Linked DNA regions of Haloactinospora alba. The protein of the gene in region 2 interacts with the protein of the main gene of each other region in a pairwise test. Links are inferred from orthologs where the notes say so. Each region holds a gene or a part of one and is shown on either strand. Other genes may lie near its edges.

Region 1 (4,686 bases), 2.3 Mb from region 2 along the record:
CGCCGATGGGCCCGGAGAGGGAGGCGTCGGGGGCCTGTGCGGGCTCCCGGCGCGCGGGGACGGAACCGAAGTACCGCTCCACCCGGTTGCGCACGTCGTCCGAGTCGAGGTTGCTGACGACGGTGAGGACGAGGTTGTCCGGCCCGTAGTGCCGCTCGTGGAACGACAGGACGTAGTCGAGGTCGGCGGCGTCGAGGTCGGCCATGGAGCCGATGGTGGGATGGTGGTACGGGTGGCCCTCGGGGTAGCCCAGCCGCAGGATGCGTTCCAGGGCGGTGCCGTAGGGGACGTTGTCGTACCGTTGCCGGCGCTCGTTCTTGACGACGTCGCGCTGGTTGTCCAGGACCTCCTGGGTGACGCCCTGGCGCAGGGTCGCCAGCCGGTCGGCCTCCAGCCACAGGGCGAGGTCGAGGGCGTGTTCGGGCACGGTCTCGAAGTAGTTGGTGCGGTCGGTGGAGGTGGAGGCGTTGATGTCCCCACCGAGCCGTTCGACCGCGTCGAAGTGCTCGCCCTTGGCGACGTTCCCGCTGCCCTGGAACATCAGGTGCTCGAACAGGTGGGCGAACCCGGTCCTGCCCGGCACCTCGTAACGGGAACCGACCCCGTACCAGAGGTTGACCGCCGCCACCTGGCCGGTGTCCGCCGGTGCCGTCACCAGGCGGAGCCCGTTGTCCAGGGTGAACTGGCGCACGTTCCCGCTGGCCGTTTTCGTTGTCACCACTTCATGCACCCCTCATGTTCGGCCGTCGTACGGTTGCCGTTCCCGGTGTCTGAGCCTATGTGGTCGGAGGCGCTCACGTGTACGGTTACCGCAATCGGTACCGGGCCGCGCTCGGCCGTCACGGCAGGCGTCGCAGGACGCGCATCGAGCCGACGGCGCGGGTCTCGGTGAACGCTCCCGAGTCCAGTGCCCGCCGGTAGATGGTGTAGGGCGGGCGCCCGCCGTCGGCGGGGTCGGGGAACACGTCGTGGATGGCCAGGGCACCGCCGGGTGCGACGTGGGGGCTCCAGCCGTCGTAGTCGGCCCGGGCGGCCTCGTCGGTGTGGCCGCCGTCGATGAACACCATGCCCAGCGGGGTGTTCCACAGCCGGGCGACGTCGGCGGATCGGCCGATCACGGCCACCACGTGCTCCTCCAGGTCCGCCGCCGCGATGGTGGCGCGGAACTCGCCCAGCGTGTCGAGCCTGCCCGTCTCCGGGTCGGCCATGGCGGGGTCGTGGTACTCCCAGCCGCGCTGGTGCTCCTCGGAACCGCGGTGGTGGTCCACGGTGACGACGGTGCCGCCGGTGCGGCGGGCGGCCGCCCCCAGGTAAACGGTGGACTTCCCGCAGTAGCTGCCGATCTCCAGTACCGGGCCGAGCGCCGCGTGGTCCCGCGCGGTCTCGTGGAGGACGCGCCCCTCCTCGGGAGGCATGAACCCTTTCGCGGCCTCGGCGATGCGTTCCAGGTCGGCTGGCATGGTCATTGGGGTTTTTCCTTCCCGGTCCGGTCCGTTGCCGGGTCCGTCAGCCGGTGTGGTTGGCGAGCCGTTCCACGGCGGCGTCCAGGACCTCGTCGCGTTTGCAGAACGCGAAACGGACCAGGTGGCGCCCCTCGTCGGGGTTGTCGTAGAGGACCTGCGCGGGGACGGCGGCGACGCCGGCGCTGCGGGGGAGCTCGCGGGCGAACTCGATGCCGTCCGTGTAGCCCAGCGGACGGATGTCGGCCATGAGGAAGTAGGTCCCGTGCGGGCGCAGCACCGTGAAACCGGCGGCGCGCAGCCCCTCGGACAGCCGGTCGCGTTTGCTCTCCAGCGCCTCGCGCTGCTGTCGCACCCACCCGGTCTCCTCCCGCAGCGCGTCGGCGACCGCGAGCTGCAGGGCGCCGTTCGCGGTGAACGTGAGGAACTGGTTGACGGTCTGCATCGCGCGGATGAGGGGACGCGGCCCGGTGGCCCACCCGGTCTTCCACGCGGTGACGGAGAACGTCTTCCCGGCGGAGGAGAGGGAGAGGGTGCGCTCGCGCATGCCGGGGAGACTGGCCAGCGGGGTGTGGGCCACGCCGTCGAAGGTGAGGTGTTCGTAGACCTCGTCGGTGAGGGCGATGAGGTCGTTGCGGCGGCACACGTCGGCGATGGTCTCGAGCTCCGCCGGGGTGAGCACGGTGCCGGTGGGGTTGTGCGGGGTGTTGACGATGACCATCCGGGTCCGGGGGCCGACGGCGGCCCGCAGCTCATCCGGGTCGAACGTGAACCGGTTCCCGTCGGCGGGGTCGGGGCGCAGCGCGACGGGGCGCCGGGTGGCGCCCGCCAGTGCGATGGCACCGGCGTAGGAGTCGTACATGGGTTCGAGCAGCACGACCTCGTCGCCGGGTTCCACCAGCCCGAGCACCGCCGAGGCGATCCCGGCGGTGGCGCCCACGGTGACGTAGACCTCCCCGTCGGGGTCGTAGGAGAGCCCGTGCAGGCGCTGCCGTTCCTCGGCCACGGCGCCGCGGAGCTCGCTCCGCCCCGGGCCGGGCGGGTACTGGTTGACGCCCTCCTGGATCCGCCGGGTGGCGCCGTCCAGCAGGGAACGCGGACCGTCGGTGTCCGGGAAGCCCTGCCCGAGGTTGATGGCGCCGTGGTCGGCGGCCAGCTGGCTCATCTCGGCGAAGATCGTCTCGCCGAACCTGCGCATCCTGGTGACAAGCGGTTCCTCCACGGCAGGCAGCATAGGCTGTCGCCGTGTCGCTGTCGCGTGGCGGGTCCGGTCACGCGCGGCGGTGCCGCCGTCAGCGGGACGCTTCGGGGGGATTGCGCGTGCGCCGCGCCCGGACCTCGTGCAGGACCCGGTTGAGTTGGACCACGTCCTCGTCGCTGATGTTCTCCACGAACCGCAGCATGGTCGTTCCCGGGTCGCCGCAGGAGTGGAAGATCTCGTTCATGAGCCGGGCGTTGTGTTCCTCGCGGGACTCACAGGGCCAGTACAGCCAGGCCCGGCCGGCTTTCTCCCGGTTCAGCACCCCTTTGTGGTGCAGGATGTTGGTCACCGTCATGACGGTCGTGTAGGCGACGTTGCGTCCGTAGACCATGGTGTCGCGCACCTCGCGCACGGTGAGAGGGCTGTCCGCCCTCCAGAGCGCGTCCATGATCGCGGATTCGAGCTCACCGAACTCTTTCACCCTCCCCACCTCCGTTCGGACATATTAGGAGGGGGTGCCAGGATGTGGCTGGAAAATGCGCACACCCGCGCAGATCCGTGCCTGGTGGCGGTTCTGGCCGTGCGTTTCACGGGTGCGCGGGGGGCGGATTCCGTCCGTTCGGTCGGCGCACGACGCCGTTTCCGTGGCGGGGGCGGAGCGGCCGGGTTCGGTCCCGTCCGGCGGGCCCCCGCTTCCGCTGGGCGGGACCGACCGTCCTACCCGGCCGCTTGTGGACTGGGACGCCGCGAGGACACGCGCGGTTCCCGTTCCCGTTGCGCCACCGTCGCGAAACGGTCACATCCGGGAGGGAATCGCCGCAGGTCACAGGGGATTTTTTCCGGACATGGCCTTCGTCGTGTGAATGACTGTTAGGTATCTCCCAGTCGGATCGCGGCACGGACTCCCCATAGACGCCCCCGGACAAGTAGCCTGTGCATTGAGAGCGCTGGCCGGGGTGCGTCCGGACGGCCGCAGAGAGCCGTCGCAGCCGGAGCCGCCCCGCGCAGCGACCATCTCGTCAATATCCATTCACAAGCGAGCTGCGGAAGAGGGCGATCTCCGCCGTGTCGTCTGAGGCGTCTCACCCCTTGACAGATTTCGGCCCTAATGAGTGGTTGGTCGAGGAGCTTTACCAAAAGTATCTGAACGACCCGAACTCGGTTGATAAGGCATGGTGGAATTTCTTCGCCGACTACAAGTCCGGCACGACCACCCAGCCCAACGGCGCGACCGGGAAGTCCCCGGCTAGCTCCGCACCCGCGTCCACAGCCACGTCACAAGGCGAGTCGAAACCGAGCCAGCAGTCCGAGAGCCAGAAACAGCCGGCGTCCGGCTCGGACGGCTCCACCTCCTCCGCTGAGGAGGAGACCGAGGAGGCTCTGAAGGTCCACGAGGAGCGGCTGCGCGGCGCGCCCGCCCGGACCGCCTCCAACATGGAGGCCAGCCTGTCACTGCCGACCGCGACGAGTGTCCGCGCGGTCCCGGTGAAGCTGCTCTTCGACAACCGCATCGTCATCAACAACCACCTGAAGCGCGGCCGGGGCGGGAAGGTCTCCTTCACCCACCTCATCGGCTACGCCATGGTGAAGGCGCTGCAGTCGATGCCGGAGATGAACTACTCCTACGTGGAGGTCGACGGTAAACCGGGCATCGCCAAGCCGGAGCACGTGAACTTCGGCCTGGCCATCGACCTGGAGAAGCCCGACGGCTCCCGGCAGCTGGTGGTGCCCAGCATCAAGACCGCCGACCAGATGGACTTCAAGCAGTTCTGGAGCGGCTACGAGGAGCTGGTCCGCAAGGCCCGGAACAACAAGCTGGGCGTCCCCGACTTCCAGGGGACCACGATCAGCCTGACCAACCCGGGCGGTATCGGCACCGTGCACTCGGTGCCGCGGCTGATGCCGGGGCAGGGCACCATCGTGGGTGTCGGCGCGATGGAGTACCCGGCCGAGTTCCAGGGAGCCTCGGACGAGACCCTGAACCGGCTCGCGGTGAGCAAGGTCATGACGCTGACCTCCACCTAC
Region 2 (5,923 bases):
TCCGTCCCCGCGTCGATCGCCTCCTGTACCCGGGCGAGGAGCCGGGGCCAGCGGGCCTCGACCTCGGCGACGGCCTCCTCCCCGGCACGCTCGCGGCGTTGGGCCAGCTCGGCGAGTTGGGTCTCGCTGAAATAGCTCCTGATCGTCTCGTCCACAGTTACCACCTTCTGGATGAGTTCCGTGAAGTCGGTGACGGTGGCTCCGCCGGGGGCGTTGACCTGTGTGATCATCGTGTCCAACTGGGCCCGCAGGTTGCGGATCACCGCCAGCTGCCGGTCCAGGTGGCCGCGGTGGCGCTCAAGCAGCTCGCCGAGCGGGAGCTTTCCCTCCAGCACGGCGCTGATGGACTCCAGTGGCAACCCGAGCTGGCGCAGGGCCAGGACCTGGTAGAGCCGTTGGACGTCACCGGTGTCGTACAGGCGGTGCCCGGCCGTCGTCCGCTCGGACGGGCAGACCAACCCCAGATGGTCGTAGTGGTGCAGCGTCCGCACGGTCACACCCGTCTCGGCTGCTAACCGCCCGATCTTCCGGAACCGGGCGGACTGCTCCTGTGCCATGGCCGTTTTCCCGTCACCGTTGCTCCGTCCGAGGCGTGTCGCCCCGGTGGAACCGATACTGCGGGCTGACGCGGCGTCAGGTTCAAGTGTTACGTGCCGGATGCTGCGATGGAGTACCGACGGATGGCCCGGTGATCGCCGTGCCGCCTCTTCGCGGAAGAGACGGTGGTGATGGAACACACCGAACACGCCGCTCTCCACGGTGGGGAGTCCCTGTCAGGCGTGTCGCACAGGGGCGGAACCGCCCCTGTGCGGGGGCGGACACGAGTTCCTGTGGACAGTGCGATGTTGGGGACCGCGTAAGGGTAGTGCGGCGTTAGAGTAATGGCCACCGAACCGCACAGACATGGAATGCGAGCCGAACTGTGTCCGATCCCTTCGTTCACCTGCATGTGCACACCGAGTTCTCGATGCTGGACGGCGCCGCCAAGTTGAAGCCGCTGTTCGCCGAAGCGGTGAACCAGGGTATGCCGGCGGTGGCGATGACGGACCACGGCAACATGTTCGGAGCCTACGAGTTCTGGGAACAGGCCAAGTCCGCCGGGGTGAAACCGATCATCGGCATCGAGGCCTACGTGGCCCCGGAGTCCCGGTTCCACAAGAAGCCGGTGAAGTGGGGCATCCGCACCAACGACGAGGACGGGAGCGCCGCCGAGGCGGGCAAGGACATCTCCGGCGGCGGCCGCTACCTCCACCTGACCATGTGGGCGCGCAACGCCGTCGGACTGCGGAACCTGTTCCGGATGAGCAGCCTCGCCTCCCTCGAGGGCTACTACATGAAACCCCGGATGGACCTGGAGCTCATGTCGCAACACAGCGAGGGCGTCATGGTCTCCACCGGCTGCCCCTCCGGCGGGGTGCAGACCCGGTTGCGGTTGGGACAGGAACGCGAGGCCCTGGAGTACGCCTCCCAGCTGCGTGACATCTTCGGCAAGGACGCGGTGTGGCTGGAGCTGATGGACCACGGGGTCGACATCGAGCGCCAGGTCCGGGACGGTCTGCTGAAGGTCGGCAAGGAACTGGACCTGCCGCCGGTGGTGACGAACGACTCGCACTACGTCACCGAGGACCAGGCCAACACCCACGACGCGCTGCTGGCGGTCGGCGTCGGCAAGAACCTGGACGACCCCAACCGGTTCAAGTTCAACGGCTCGGGCTACTACATCAAGAGCGCCGAGGAGATGCGCTCGATCAACAGTTTCGACGAGTGGCAGCAGGGGTGCAGGAACACGCTGGCCATCGCCGAGATGGTGGAGGACGGCGCCTACGACGAGGTGTTCTCCCACCGCGACCTCATGCCGCGCTACTCGGTCCCCGAGGGGGAGAGCCAGGCCACCTGGCTGCGCCGGGAGGTCGAGAACAAACTGCCGAACCGCTACCCCGAGGGCGCCGGCGACGACGTGCGCGAGCGCGTCGAGCACGAGCTGGGGATCATCAACGGGATGGGCTGGCCCGCCTACTTCCTGGTGGTGGCCGACATCTGCCAGTACGCCCGCGACAACAGGATCGCGCTGGGCCCCGGGCGCGGGTCGGCGGCGGGTTCGCTCGTGTCCTACGTGCTGGGCATCACCGACATCGACCCGCTGAAACACGGGTTGATCTTCGAGCGGTTCCTCAACCCGGAACGCGTCACGATGCCCGACATCGACCTGGACTTCGACGAGCGCAAACGCGGTGACATGATCCGTTACGTCACGGACCGCTACGGTGAGGGCCAGGTCGCCCAGATCCTCACCTTCGGTCTCATCAAGGCCAAGGCCGCGGTCAAGGACTCCACCCGCATCCACGGCCTGCCGTTCTCCATGGGAGAGCAGATCACCAAGGCGTTCCCGCCGGCGGCCCAGGGCAAGGAGATCGACCTCGCGGCGATCTACGACGAGAACAACGAGCGCTACAGCGAGGCCAGCGAGCTGCGGTCGCTGATCGAGAAGGACCCCCAGGTGCGCACGGTGATGGACACCGCCCGCGGTCTGGAGGGCCTCACCCGCGGAACCGGGGTGCACGCGGCGGGGGTGATCCTGTCCGCCGAGCCCCTCCTCGACGTGATCCCGGTGCACAAGCGGGACACCGACGGCGCCATCATCACCGGGTTCCCGTTCCCGCAGTGCGAGGAGATGGGCCTGCTGAAGATGGACTTCCTCGGTCTGCGCAACCTCACGGTCATGGACGACGCGGTGAACAACATCACCGCCAACGAGGGCATCGAGATCGAGCTGGGTTCGCTGGCACTGGACGACGCGAACACCTACGAGCTGCTCTCCCGGGGCGAGACGCTGGGCGTGTTCCAGCTCGACGGGGGAGCGATGCGCCAACTCCTGAAGCGCATGCGGCCCAAGGAGTTCAAGGACATCGTCGCGGTGCTGTCCCTGTACCGGCCGGGCCCGATGGCGGCCAACGCCCACAACGACTACGCCGACCGCTCCAACGACCGCCAGGAGAACACGCCCATCCACCCGGAGCTGGAAGAGGCTCTGGAACCGATCCTGGGGGAGACCTACCAGCTGCTGGTGTACCAGGAGCAGATCATGGCGATCGCCCAGCAGCTCGCCGGCTACACCCTGGGCGGCGCCGACCTGATGCGCCGGGCTATGGGCAAGAAGAAGAAGGAGGCGCTGGAGAAGGAGGAGAGCAAGTTCTTCTCCGGTATGCAGGAGAAGGGCTTCTCCGAGGAGGCGATCCAGGCGCTGTGGGACGTCATGCTTCCCTTCTCCGGGTACGCGTTCAACAAGTCGCACGCCGCCGGGTACGGCATCGTGTCCTACTGGACCGCCTACCTGAAGGCCAACCACCCGGCGTCCTACATGGCCGCGTTGCTGACGTCGGTGAGCGGCGACAAGGACAAGTCCGCGATCTACCTGGCCGAGTGCCGCAAGATGGGCATCAACGTGCTGCCTCCGGACGTCAACGAGTCCGGTCTGCGGTTCACTCCGGTGGGTTCCGACATCCGGTTCGGGATGGAAGCGGTGCGCAACGTCGGCGCCCAGGTGGTGGAGTCGATCCTCAGAACCCGCCAGGAGAAGGGCAAGTTCACCAGCTTCACCGACTTCCTCAACAAGATCGAGCTCACCGCCTGCAACAAGAAGGTCATCGAGTCGCTGGTCAAGGCGGGGGCGTTCGACTCGCTGGGTGGTGCCCGTATGGACCTGTTCGACCACCACGAGGCCGCGGTCGACGCCGTGCTCAGTTCCAAGAAGCAGGAGGCCCACGGCCAGTTCGACCTGTTCGGCGCCGCCGGGGGGGACGGGGACGGACCCGTCGGTCTGGACATCACCTGGCACGAGCGGGAGTGGGACCGCAAGACCAAGCTGGCGTTCGAGCGCGAGATGCTGGGACTGTACGTCTCCAGCCATCCGCTCTCCGGCGCCGAGCGGATCCTGACGCGCAACAGCGACACCACGATCCTGGACGTCGCCAACGGGGAGCACCGGGACCGCAGCGAGGTGCAGATCGCCGGGCTGATGTCCTCGGTCGAGCGCAAGGTGAGCAAGAACAGCGGTAACCCGTGGGCGAAGGTCGTCGTCGAGGACATGGGGGGCTCCATCGACGTGCTGTTCTTCGCCGACGTCTACACGCTCTACTCCGAGTCCCTGGCCACCGACATGGCGGTGTCCGTGAAAGGCCGGGTGAAGGAGCGGGAGGGTGAGTACTCGCTGCAGGCCAACGAGATGACGATCCTGGACATCAGCCACCTCACCGACGGCCCGCCCCCCATGCTGCTGACCGTCCAGGAACAGCGCCTCACCCCGGAGCTGGTGGCCGAACTGAAACAGACCCTGGCCAACCACCGGGGCGAGACCCCGCTGACGATCCGGGTGGACAACCCGGTGAAATCGACCGTGTTCGAGGTTCCCAACTATCCCGTGCAGGTGGGAACGGACTTCGCCGGGGAGGTGAAGTCCCTGCTCGGCCCCGACTCGGTCAGCTACTGAGCGCGACCGGGTTGCGGTCCACCAGCGCCCGCTGTTGCCCGTATGCTCCTGGGCATGGACAACGATGAGCTGACGCAGCGCGTCCGGGAGCTGCGCGAACAGGGCCGCTCCCCGAAAGCGATCGCGCGGACCCTCGGCGTGTCACCCTCCCGGGTGGCGCCCGTGGTGCGCGCGATCGCGGAGGAGCAACCCCGGCCGACGGAGAACCCGGTCGCCGGGTGCTGGATCAGCCCGGGCTGGAGCCTCGGCCTGGGAGTCACCGGTGACCCGGAGTGGCCGGACAGCTCCCTGGTGGCCGAGGGGGACCCCGGCACGGACGAGCTGGTGACCGTGATCGTCACCCGGGAACGCCGGTGGGGCAACGTCGCGGTGTGCACCTACCTGGTGGACCCGTACTGCCTGGGGGTGAAACACGCCTACGGGCCGGACGTGGTGGACATCGCCGAGATCCCGCCCTATGTCCGGCGGATGTACGCCCCCTACGGCGACGAACCGGTACAGGCCCCCGTCGAGCTGGCCCAGGAGCTGGTGTTCGGGTCCGTCGCCTACGCCCGCGAGCTCGGGTTCGAGCCGGACAAGGACTTCGACGCGGCGGCGGGGCACCTCGGCGAGTGGAACGGGCCCGCCACGCTCACGTTCGGGTGGCACGGACGCCCGTACTACGTGCCGGGTCCCGACGACGACACCGATCACGTCCTGCGCACCCTGGAGCGGACCGTGGGCGCGGGCAACTTCGGCCACGCCGTGGAGTCCCAGGACACCTCGGCGTAGGACGGCACGGTGGCGGGCGGCCCCGGGCGGCCCCCGCCACGTGCGGCTCCGTCCCCAACAGGGCGCTGGAAGCTGCGGCGTGGTGCGCTGGTCCCGTACCGTGTTACTGGTCGGTGCTTTCCTGTCACCCCCGCAGGAGGACGGATGGATCGTGGAGACGGTCGCGCGGCCGGAGGCGGCTCCGACGGCGCGGCACGCAACGACCTGCACGGGAACGCGGAGACCGCCGTGCAGATCCAGAACAACACCGGTGCGGTGAACATCCGCACCGGCGGCCAGGCGGACGTTCCGCTGGAGGTACCGCCAGAGCCTCCGCACTTCGTCGACCGCACCGCCGCGCTCGCCAAAGCGGAAACGGTTCTGGGCCGTGGGGACACCACCAACGTCCTCGTCCTGGACGGGGCGCCGGGTATCGGCAAGACCGCGCTCATCCGCAAGTGCGCCGCGCAGTTCCGAGAGCGCTTCCCCGGGGGACAGATCCATGTCACCTACGACACCGGGAGCAGAGCACACCGCGAGGACCCGGACCGGTGGGTGACGATCGTGCTGCGCAGGCTCGGTGTCGCGGACGAGTACCTGCCGTCCACCTACGAGGGGCGGGTTAACCAGCTCCGCAGCCGGCTGGCGCGTTCGGCAGCGCTCGTGGTCATCGAGGGCGCCACGGAC
Region 3 (4,682 bases), on a different replicon or contig from region 2:
GCCGTAGAGATAGACACTGTGGAGCCGGTCGCTGGCGAGCGCGGCGGCGATATGAGCCTGGGCGGCGGTGACGACAGGTGCGAACACTGCAGGCACGCTGTCCAGAGCGCCCTCCCGGGCGATGCTCCCGTCCCCGGCGAGTCCCCGATCGTCCATAGGGGCACTCTGACTGGGGTGTGCCGTGCTGTCACCTGTTTTTCGTGGGGTTCGCGTTACGGGTCCTGGACCCTCCAACATCGAACGGCCCGACGGCTCATCGTTACCGAATTGCGCTGTGTGAGACCAATGCGCCGCCGCTCCCGGCCTGCCGACCGGCCCCGGCGCGGCCGAGCACCTCGGACCGGGACCGTGGCTGCCGAATGTCTCGGGTTGCTGGAGGTTCGGTCTCCGTGGCCGGGACAGTGCGCGTACGCTGCGCTCGTCCCAGCGATCGGCCCTACGCGTGCCGCCTCCTGGTCCGCGGCCCGCCGGCCCTAGCGGAACGACCAGCCCGACCAGTGCCGCACCTCGATCAGGACGACCGGCCCCTGCGGGGGCGTGTCCCGGTAGTGGCGGTAGCGTTCCCGCAGTTCGCGCACCGCGGCGTGCCACTCCTCGCCGTGGGTGACGATGCGCGCCGTGCCGTCGGCGCGCACCCACCAGAGCTGGTGCCAGTCCTCGGAGTACTCGTCGGCGAGGAGGCTCACCCTGGGATTGGCGGTGATGTTCGCCAGGCGTTTCAGGTTCCGGGTCCGTTTCGGCTTGTGGTCGACGGCGGTCGCGACCGTGTCCCGCTCCTGGCCCAGCACGGCGAACGTCACCGGTACGAGGTGCGGTTGGCCGTGCGCGTCGGCCGTCGCGAGGCGGGCGACACGGCTGCGGGCGAACCGTTCGCGGCAGTACTCCACGCTCCAGCGCATAACCGAACCTTGTCACGCGCGCGGACGCTGGCGGGTCGCGACACAACGAGGGCCCGGACCGCGCACCCGGTCCGGGCCCTCGTCTTGCCTGCATGAGGCGGCGGAGGATACGAGATTCGAACTCGTGAGGGGTTGCCCCCAACGCGATTTCCAATCGCGCGCCCTAGGCCGCTAGGCGAATCCTCCGCGGACCACGATACACGTTCTGGCCCAGTGGTTCGAACCGGGCGGAGAGTGAGGACGGGCACGGTCGGGGTTTTCCGCGTCGCTGTGTATCCCACGGTCTGTGCGTCCGATACAGTAGGGGCAGACCCCTCGTGCGGCGTCATCTTATGAACCTCCCCAGGGCCGGAAGGCAGCAAGGATAAATGAGCTCTGGCGGGTGCGCGGGGGGTCCTTTGCTTTTCCCCGGAGATCCATCCCTCTACCTCCCCGCCGGTGTGCACAGGTGCGAACTGTCCCCGGTACCGGGTTGAATGGGTGGGGTGACGCCTAAGGGAGCAGTGAGCGCGCCGTGAACATCGCGCTGTATCGTAAGTACCGGCCGGGAACGTTCGCCGAGGTTCGGGGGCAGGAGCACGTCACCGAACCGCTGCGCCAGGCCCTGCGCAACGGCCGGATCAACCACGCCTACATGTTCAGCGGCCCCCGCGGGTGCGGGAAGACGTCCAGTGCGCGGATTCTCGCCCGGTCGCTCAACTGCGAACACGGTCCGACACCCGATCCGTGCGGCGAGTGTGAGCCCTGCGCCGCGCTCGCCCCGGACGGTCCGGGCAGTATCGACGTGATCGAGATCGACGCCGCCTCGCACGGTGGTGTGGACGACGCCCGGGACCTGCGGGAGCGCGCGTTCTTCGCGCCGGTGAACTCCCGCTACAAGATCTATGTCGTCGACGAGGCGCACATGGTGACCCGGGAGGGCTTCAACGCGCTGCTGAAGCTCGTGGAGGAGCCGCCGCCGCACCTGAAGTTCGTGTTCGCCACCACCGAGCCGGACAAGGTCGTCACGACGATCCGGTCCCGGACGCACCACTACCCGTTCCGGCTCATCCCGCCGGCGACGCTGCGCGGGCTGATGGAGGAGATCCTCACCGAGGAGGGGGTGTCGTTCGACCCGGCCGCGCTGCCGCTGGTGGTACGCGCGGGTGCCGGCTCGGCGCGGGACTCCCTGTCCATCCTGGACCAGCTGCTCGCGGGATCCGACGAGAACGGCATCAGCCGCGAGGGCGCGGTGGCCCTGTTGGGCTACACCGACGCCACGCTGCTGAGCGAGATGGTGGACGCGCTGGGCGCGGGGGACGGAGCGGCCGCGTTCGGCCTGGTCGACCGGGTGATCGAGAGCGGGACCGACCCGCGCCGGTTCACGGCGGACCTGCTGGAGCGGGTGCGGGACCTGGTGGTGCTCGCCGCGGTGCCCGACGCGTTGGACAAGGGGCTGATCAACGTCACCCCGGACGCGGTGGAACCGATGAAGGAGCAGGCGTCCCGCATCGGCTCGGCTCAGCTCACCCGGGCGGCGGAGATCCTCAACACCGGTCTGACCGAGATGCGTGGTGCCACCTCCCCGCGGTTGCTGCTGGAACTGCTGTGCGCGCGCGTGCTGCTGCCGGGGGTGGACAGCAGCGGTGGCGGCGCCGTGCTGGCGCGTCTGGACCGCCTGGAGCAGCGGGTGGAGTCCGGCGGCGGAACGGCCCCGGCAGCATCCGCTCCGGCACCGTCGGCTCCGGCGCCGCCCGCCGCCGCTCCCCCCGCGCCGCCCGCTCCGGAGGCGCGTCCCGCTTCCGGGGAGGAGGCCCCGGAGAGCCCGCAGCCGCAGCGTCCGGAAACCGCTGACGCGGGGCGGACGCAACCGGAGTCCGCCCCGGCTCGGGAACCGTCCGCGCCCGGAGCCGGAGGCCGGCAGTCGGCTCCCGAGGCGCCCGCTCGGCCCCCGGCTCCCGCGGGGGCCGCCCCTGCCTCCGGTGATGCTTCCGGTGGGGGATCCGGTGGTGGTGGGGACAGCGCCGCTGTCCAGAACGCCTGGCCGCGCATCCTGGAGTCGGTGAAGCAGCGCCGCAAGGCGACCTGGATGATCCTCAACGGCTATGACGTGCAGATCCTCGGCGTTGAGGGGAGCACGCTCCAGTTGGGGTTCACGCGCCCCAACGACGCGAAGGGGTTCTCCAACAGCGGCAGCGACAAGGTGGTGGAGGCGGCGATCACCGAGGTGCTCGGTGTGAGTCTGCGCGTGAGCCCGGTCCCGGCGAACCGCACCTCCTCGACGCCGCAGCGCTCCGGCAACGGCGGTGCGGAACAGGCGCCGGCCCCGAGCCAGGACTCCCAGCCTCCTTCCCGGGAGCCGGCGGGATGGGAGGAGCCCGCGGCGGCTCCCGCTCCCAGCCAGCCCGCCGCCGCTGCCGCCTCCCAGCCGGCCGAGCCGGCACCGCCGGAGCCCGAACCGGCTGCCCCTGCGCCGCCGGAACCGGAACCGGAACCCGAACCGGACCTTTCCGAACCGGAACCTCCCGAGCCCGAGCCGCCGGAACCCGACCCGGGCCCGGAGCCGGAACCGGACGCGGAACCGCCGGCCCCGAAACCGCCGGCCCCGAAGCTGGCGGCTCCGGAGGCGCCCGCGTCAGGTCCGAGGAACGGCTCCGCCCCGGCGGTGCCGCCCGGTTCGGGGAGCCGGCTGATCGAGTCGGAACTCGGCGGGAAGGTCATCGACGAGATCGACCACACGGGGTCCTAGGCTCCGCGCTTCCGAAGGTGTTCCGAGCGGTGGGGGCGGCGGAGGCCCGGACCCGCGGCGCGCGGGTCGTCGAAATCCGTCGGGAAAAGTCGCGGCGGGATGTCGAGAACCCGCGCGCGGCTCCGTCCCCGGAGTGAACACGGCCGCGATGGGCCGTACCTCACCAAGGAGAACACGATGGCCAAGTACCTGCTGCTCAAGCACTACCGGGGCGCGCCGGTACCGGTCAACGACGTGCCGATGGACCAGTGGACACCGGAGGAGGTCTCGGCCCACATGCGGTTCATGCGGGACTTCGCGGCTCGGGTCGGCTTCGGGATACGGGTTCGGGAAGGGGCGGACGTCTCCCCGGACCGGCCTCAGGACAGCTCGCCCCGCGCCCTGAGGTCGTCGAGAACCAGACGGTCGACAGGGGGAGTGCTGTTCCGGTCGGCGTGGGTCAGCCACACGACGTCCGCGATCTCGTTGCTGGGGGTGAGGGTTCCCCGGTAGTCGCCGGTGTAGCAGCTCATACGCACCGTCACACCGTCCGGGTGGCCGTGTGCCTGGGCCTCGTAGGTGCCGAGGTGGACGGCGGTCTCCGGGAGCACGGAGACGGTGAGCTCCTCCCCGACCTCGCGCAGCAGGGTCTGGAGGTCGCTTTCCCCGTTCTCGCGTTTCCCACCGGGAATGTAGTACACGTCCTTCTCCCGGGACCGCGTGCCGAGAACGCGGCCGTTCTCCACATGCACCCACGCCACTGTGTCGATCACGGTCGGCATCGTCGTGTTCCCACGCTTCCTCGACGTTCGGTGGCCGGACGAGCGGAGCCTACCAGGACGCGGTGCGGGCGGGCCGCGGACGGTCAGTCGGGCAGTGTCCACGCCGGGCCGGTGGGGGAGTCGAGCCACACGCGGTGCGTGCCCTCGCGGGTGACGGTGAGCCCGTAGCGTTCCGGGGTAGGGCTGCCGAGGTCTCGCCACCGCTGGTGGGCGGCGGCGAGTTCGTCGTGGAGGCGGCGCGGCCCGCCCTGTTCCACCACCCACTGCCCGTCGCGCGGTAGGAGGCGCGCCCAC
Region 4 (4,452 bases), 520 kb from region 2 along the record:
GTGCCCGCGGTGGGGTCCTTCTCCAGGGTGTTGCGGATGGACTCGTACTGGCCGAAGCGCTCCAGGATCTGGTCCGTGGTCCACCCCAGCGCCTTCAGCAGTACGGTGACACCCTGCTTGCGTTTGCGGTCGATACGGACACCGACGAAATCGCGTTTGTCGATCTCGAACTCGAGCCAGGCACCGCGGGACGGGATGACCTTGCAGCCGTAGAGGTCCTTGTCCGAGCTCTTGTCGACCTGACGGTCGAAGTAGACACCCGGGGAACGGACCAGCTGCGAGACGACGACACGCTCGGTGCCGTTGATGATGAAGGTGCCCTTCGAGGTCATGAGCGGGAAGTCGCCCATGAACACGGTCTGGCTCTTGATCTCGCCAGTGTCGTTGTTGATGAACTCCGCTGTGACAAACATCGGCGCGGAGTACGTCATGTCCTTGTCCCGGCACTCCACTTCGGAGTACTTGGGAGGCTCGAACCGATGGTCGCGGAACGAGAGCGACATCGTGCCCGAGAAGTCCTCGATGGGACTGATCTCCTCGAAGATCTCTTCGAGGCCGGACTGCTCCGGGACGTCCTTGCGACCCGCGTTGCGAGATGTCTCTACCCGGGCTCCCCACTTCTCGTTGCCCAGCAGCCAGTCGAACGACTCGGTCTGCAGGGCGAGGAGGTCGGGAACCTCGAGTGGTTCGGGAATGCGAGCGAAAGAAACGCGGTTCGGACCAAGGGCGTTAGCGGAGGCGTTGCGCGAGGCTGCCAACAGGGGTCCTTCCGAAGGCTTGTGGCGGTTAATGCGCGCGCACGCCGGACGATCCCGTGAATCTATAAAAGAGACCTACCGGCAACGTGGAATTTCAACTGGAGTACTGGGGCACGTGCGGTGACCACCAGCCTCTGCGAGCTAGGCACAACGCACGGCAACCGGTACAAGGATCGTCAAAGGGCAGCGCAAAAGGGCAGTGTAGCCGAATACTACACCGCTGTCCAACACGCATTCCCACAGCCCGTCACAACACCCTGCAGCATCGCCCCCACACGCGAATCCGTCAAGCCCAGGTCCCATCGATCGCGCCCCCGGGCAACCGTGAGAGGAAACACAGCACACCGGGAGTGTGAGGCCCTGTTACCCCGGGAAGAACAACCCATTCCGCTCCGATGCCAGTCGACTCCCAGCCGGGCCGGGTGTGTGACGAACGCCCTACGCACCGCCGTTCGGGCACCGCCCTCACGCGCGGGCGCGTCCACGTGAAACACGACCGGGCGGCCGCTCCGCGGGGCGGCCGCCCGGTAGAGAACCCCCGACGGAGCTACTTGAGCTCGACGGTGGCGCCAGCGCCCTCGAGCGTGGTCTTCGCCTTCTCGGCGTTCTCCTTGGAGGCGCCCTCGAGCAGCGGCTTCGGAGCGTTGTCCACCAGCTCCTTGGCCTCCTTCAGGCCGAGGTCCGCGATGCCCCGGACCTCCTTGATGACCTGGATCTTCTTGTCGCCGGCGGAGGAGAGGATGACGTCGAACTCGTCCTTCTCCTCCTCTTCCTCGGCGGCACCGCCGCCAGCGGCGGGCGCGGCGGCCATCACCGGCGCCGGGGCGGAGGCCTCGACGTCGAACTTCTCCTCGAACAGCTTCACGAACTCGGACAGCTCAAGGAGGGTCATCTCCTCGAACGCGCTGAGCAGCTCTTCGTTGCTGAGCTTCGCCATGGTTGCGGTCTCTCCTTCTGTCACAGCACGCGCGTGCGGCCACGCCGTGCCGAGCGGGATACCGGCGCAGGCGCGCCGGCGAGGGTCGTCGGTGTCTTAGGCGGCTTCCGCCTCCGACCGCTTGTCCTGCAGCGCCTGAGCGAGACGTGCGGTCTTGGTCGGTAGCGCCTGGAACAGCCGGGCGGTCTCGCCTTGTTTGGCCTTGAACGCGCCGGCCAGCTTCCCCAGTAGAACTTCGCGGGACTCGAGATCGGCCATCTTGGTGACGTCCTCGGGCGACATCGCCTTACCGTCGATGACACCGCCCTTGATCACCAGCCGCGGGTTTGCCTTCGAGAAGTCACGCAGGCCCTTGGCGGCCTCGACAACGTCCCCACGGACGAAGGCGATGGCGCAGGGGCCTTCGAAGAGGTCAAGGACTTGCTCACCAAGACCGGCCTCTTTGACGGCGATCCTGCTCAGCGTGTTCTTGACGATACGAAAACGCGCGGTCTGGCCGAGGCTGCGACGCAGTTCAGCCAACTGCGACACAGAGAGCCCCCGGTATTCGGTCAGCACGGCGCCCTGCGAGCCCAGGAATTCGTCCTTGAGCTCCGCGACGGCGGCTGCCTTATCCGGCCTCGCCATGGGACTCCTTCCAACAGTGAACGCCGGCGGATCCCAAGGGGCCACGCGAACGAGCCCGGCAGGCAGAAAAAAAGCCCCGGCGCAGGCGCGCGGGGCGGGCGCGACCCGTTGGGAGCGGGGTCAGCGCACATCACATCGCACCTACGCAGGCCGCCCATTCGCATGGGACCTTGGGTCACCCGTCGGGTGACGACCGGCGGTCTTCGGTAGTAACCATCCTACCCGGGGCAACGGGGTGCTCGAGACGCCGCGGGCGCTCGGCCACCCCGTCGGCACCGGTGCGGGGTCCGGACCCCTGGGTCCTGTTTTCGGACGCTGTTCGTCGCGAGCGGCGTCTCCGGTGCCGCCCGGCAAGGCCGGTCAGGGAGGCGGAGCGGATCCTCCGCCGACCGACGGGAACGCCGCCGGGCGGTGTCCTGGGGCGGCGCGCAGCAGGACAAGCGTCCGAAAAACAGGACCTAGTAGCTCGGAGTCTCCAGGCCCCCCATCATGTCCTCCATCGAGCCGATCTCGTCCTCGCTGGGGTAGTCGATCTCGACGCCCTGGTTGAACTCGTCGAACGTCATGCTCGTGTCGAAGCTCGAGCCGTCCGTGCTGTTCACCTTGCGGGGGAAGCCGTCGTCATCGATCCACACCTCGAAGTCGATGCTGTCGATGTTGTTCTCCTCGTAGTACTGCTTGCTGGCGTCCTTGAGGTCCCCCTCCTCGAGCTCGGCGAGGGCCTCCTCGACGGTGTAGCTGCCGGAGTACTTCGTGGTCTCCGTCCCCTCGACGGTCTCGGAGCCCTCCTCGGTGACGTCCTCGGCCGCGAGCATCATCTCCACCTCGGCGGCCGGGTTCTGCGCCTCCAGGTCCATCTCCGAGCCCAGTCCGTCGCTCTCTCCGACACGCAGCCACTCCGGACCGGAGGAGGGGGCCATCTCCCCCATACCCGAGCCGGCCTCCATGAGCATCTCGTCGCCGCGCATCAGCATGGTCGACTCGGTCCCCTGGTACTCCGTCAGCATCTTGATCGTCGGCTCGGGCTCGGCGGTGTACTCCATCTCCATGTCCCCGACGCCGCCCTCGGAGAACGACATGGTGGCGGTGTAGCTGTCGACCTCCGCCGTCTGCTCGGCCATGTTGCTCACGATCTCGACCGGAGTCTGTCCCAGGCCCGGGACGAGCCCGCAGCCGGAAGCGAACACGGCGATTCCGGCACCCGCAGCGATACCGGTGGTCCTTCTCAACATAGGTAAACAACTCCCCACTTCGTCGCCAGCCGCACCCGGCCGGAACGGGTTATCCGGGGCATACGACGCAGGGTCCGGCGCCGCGGTTCCCGCCGCCGGACGTCCGAACCGGAGAACGGGCGTGTGCCCCGAGCGCGGGGACCAGCCGCGCCCGGACTGTCCGCCCCCGGAGAGCGCGCACGGCAGCACCGCGCATGACAGCGCCCCGGCCCGGAGGGAACCGGACCGGGGCGCGCTGCCGCGTACCCGTCGCCGTCAGGCAGCGGCGACGCTGGGACGCGTGATGCTCGGGTCGACCGGGATACCCGGGCCCATGGTGGTGGTCATCGAGGCCCGCTTGAGGTAACGGCCCTTCGAGGCGGAGGGCTTGATCCGCAGCACCTCGTCCAGGGCGGCGCCGTAGTTCTCGACCAGCATCTGGTCGTCGAACGACAGCTTCCCGATGACGAAGTGCAGGTTCGAGTTCCGGTCCACACGGAACTCGATCTTTCCGCCCTTGATGTCGTTCACGGCCTTGGTGACGTCCGCGGTGACGGTCCCGGTCTTCGGGTTCGGCATCATGCCGCGCGGGCCCAGGATCCGGCCGAGGCGCCCGACCTTGCCCATGAGGTCCGGAGTGGCGACAACCGCGTCGAAGTCCAGGAACCCGGCCTGGACCTGCTCGACGAGCTCGTCGTCGCCGACGTAGTCAGCGCCGGCGGCACGCGCCTGCTCGGCACGGTCCCCGGTGGCGAAGACCAGGACCCGGGCGGTCTTGCCGGTGCCGTGCGGGAGGTTGACGGTGCCGCGCACCATCTGGTCGGCCTTGCGCGGGTCGACGCCCAGACGCAGGGCGACCTCGATGGTCGCGTCGAACTTGGCGGGGCTGGTGCGCTTGGCCAGCTGTACCGCTTCCGCC

Evidence for each region.
Region 1: the proteins of dnaE (region 2) and FHX37_RS02085 interact in binary tests that used the Escherichia coli proteins (3 or more experiments, as listed by UniProt). The link is inferred for Haloactinospora alba from one-to-one orthologs.
Region 3: the proteins of dnaE (region 2) and FHX37_RS19040 interact in binary tests that used the Escherichia coli proteins (3 or more experiments, as listed by UniProt). The link is inferred for Haloactinospora alba from one-to-one orthologs.
Region 4: the proteins of dnaE (region 2) and rplL interact in binary tests that used the Escherichia coli proteins (3 or more experiments, as listed by UniProt). The link is inferred for Haloactinospora alba from one-to-one orthologs.

The regions. Positions count from the first base shown.
Region 1 is NZ_VFQC01000001.1:444,668-449,353, reverse strand. Bases 595-3,514 are described here. They hold FHX37_RS02085 (pyridoxal phosphate-dependent aminotransferase), read right to left. Parts: upstream 2,683-3,514; coding sequence 1,507-2,682; downstream 595-1,506. Other genes in these bases: FHX37_RS02080 (BlaI/MecI/CopY family transcriptional regulator), read right to left, coding at 2,753-3,142; FHX37_RS02090 (class I SAM-dependent methyltransferase), read right to left, coding at 840-1,466; FHX37_RS02095 (M16 family metallopeptidase), read right to left, coding at 595-718. Outside these bases: more of FHX37_RS02095, read right to left, coding at 1-594; FHX37_RS02075 (multifunctional oxoglutarate decarboxylase/oxoglutarate dehydrogenase thiamine pyrophosphate-binding subunit/dihydrolipoyllysine-residue succinyltransferase subunit), read left to right, coding at 3,727-4,686. UniProt on the Escherichia coli protein: Shows aminotransferase activity with methionine and histidine as substrates, and to a lesser extent also with phenylalanine.
Region 2 is NZ_VFQC01000001.1:2,792,542-2,798,464, reverse strand. What follows is about bases 530-4,686. They hold dnaE (DNA polymerase III subunit alpha), read left to right. Parts: upstream 530-922; coding sequence 923-4,486; downstream 4,487-4,686. Other genes in these bases: FHX37_RS12535 (helix-turn-helix domain-containing protein), read left to right, coding at 4,541-4,686; FHX37_RS12545 (MerR family transcriptional regulator), read right to left, coding at 530-557. In the rest of the region: more of FHX37_RS12545, read right to left, coding at 1-529; more of FHX37_RS12535, read left to right, coding at 4,687-5,257; FHX37_RS12530 (tetratricopeptide repeat protein), read left to right, coding at 5,402-5,923. UniProt on the Escherichia coli protein: DNA polymerase III is a complex, multichain enzyme responsible for most of the replicative synthesis in bacteria. This DNA polymerase also exhibits 3' to 5' exonuclease activity. The alpha chain is the DNA polymerase catalytic subunit.
Region 3 is NZ_VFQC01000002.1:303,114-307,795, reverse strand. Bases 1,105-4,020 are described here. They hold FHX37_RS19040 (DNA polymerase III subunit gamma and tau), read left to right. Parts: upstream 1,105-1,413; coding sequence 1,414-3,627; downstream 3,628-4,020. Other genes in these bases: FHX37_RS19035 (NUDIX hydrolase), read right to left, coding at 3,987-4,020. Outside these bases: FHX37_RS19060 (nucleotidyltransferase domain-containing protein), read right to left, coding at 1-156; FHX37_RS19055 (TIGR03668 family PPOX class F420-dependent oxidoreductase), read right to left, coding at 474-899; more of FHX37_RS19035, read right to left, coding at 4,021-4,388; FHX37_RS19030 (methyltransferase domain-containing protein), read right to left, coding at 4,472-4,682. UniProt on the Escherichia coli protein: Part of the beta sliding clamp loading complex, which hydrolyzes ATP to load the beta clamp onto primed DNA to form the DNA replication pre-initiation complex.
Region 4 is NZ_VFQC01000001.1:3,318,372-3,322,823, forward strand. The notes cover bases 1-2,686. They hold rplL (50S ribosomal protein L7/L12), read right to left. Parts: upstream 1,696-2,686; coding sequence 1,306-1,695; downstream 1-1,305. Other genes in these bases: rpoB (DNA-directed RNA polymerase subunit beta), read right to left, coding at 1-758; rplJ (50S ribosomal protein L10), read right to left, coding at 1,792-2,322. In the rest of the region: FHX37_RS14925 (hypothetical protein), read right to left, coding at 2,781-3,554; rplA (50S ribosomal protein L1), read right to left, coding at 3,810-4,452. UniProt on the Escherichia coli protein: The binding site for several of the GTPase factors involved in protein synthesis (IF-2, EF-Tu, EF-G and RF3). Is thus essential for accurate translation.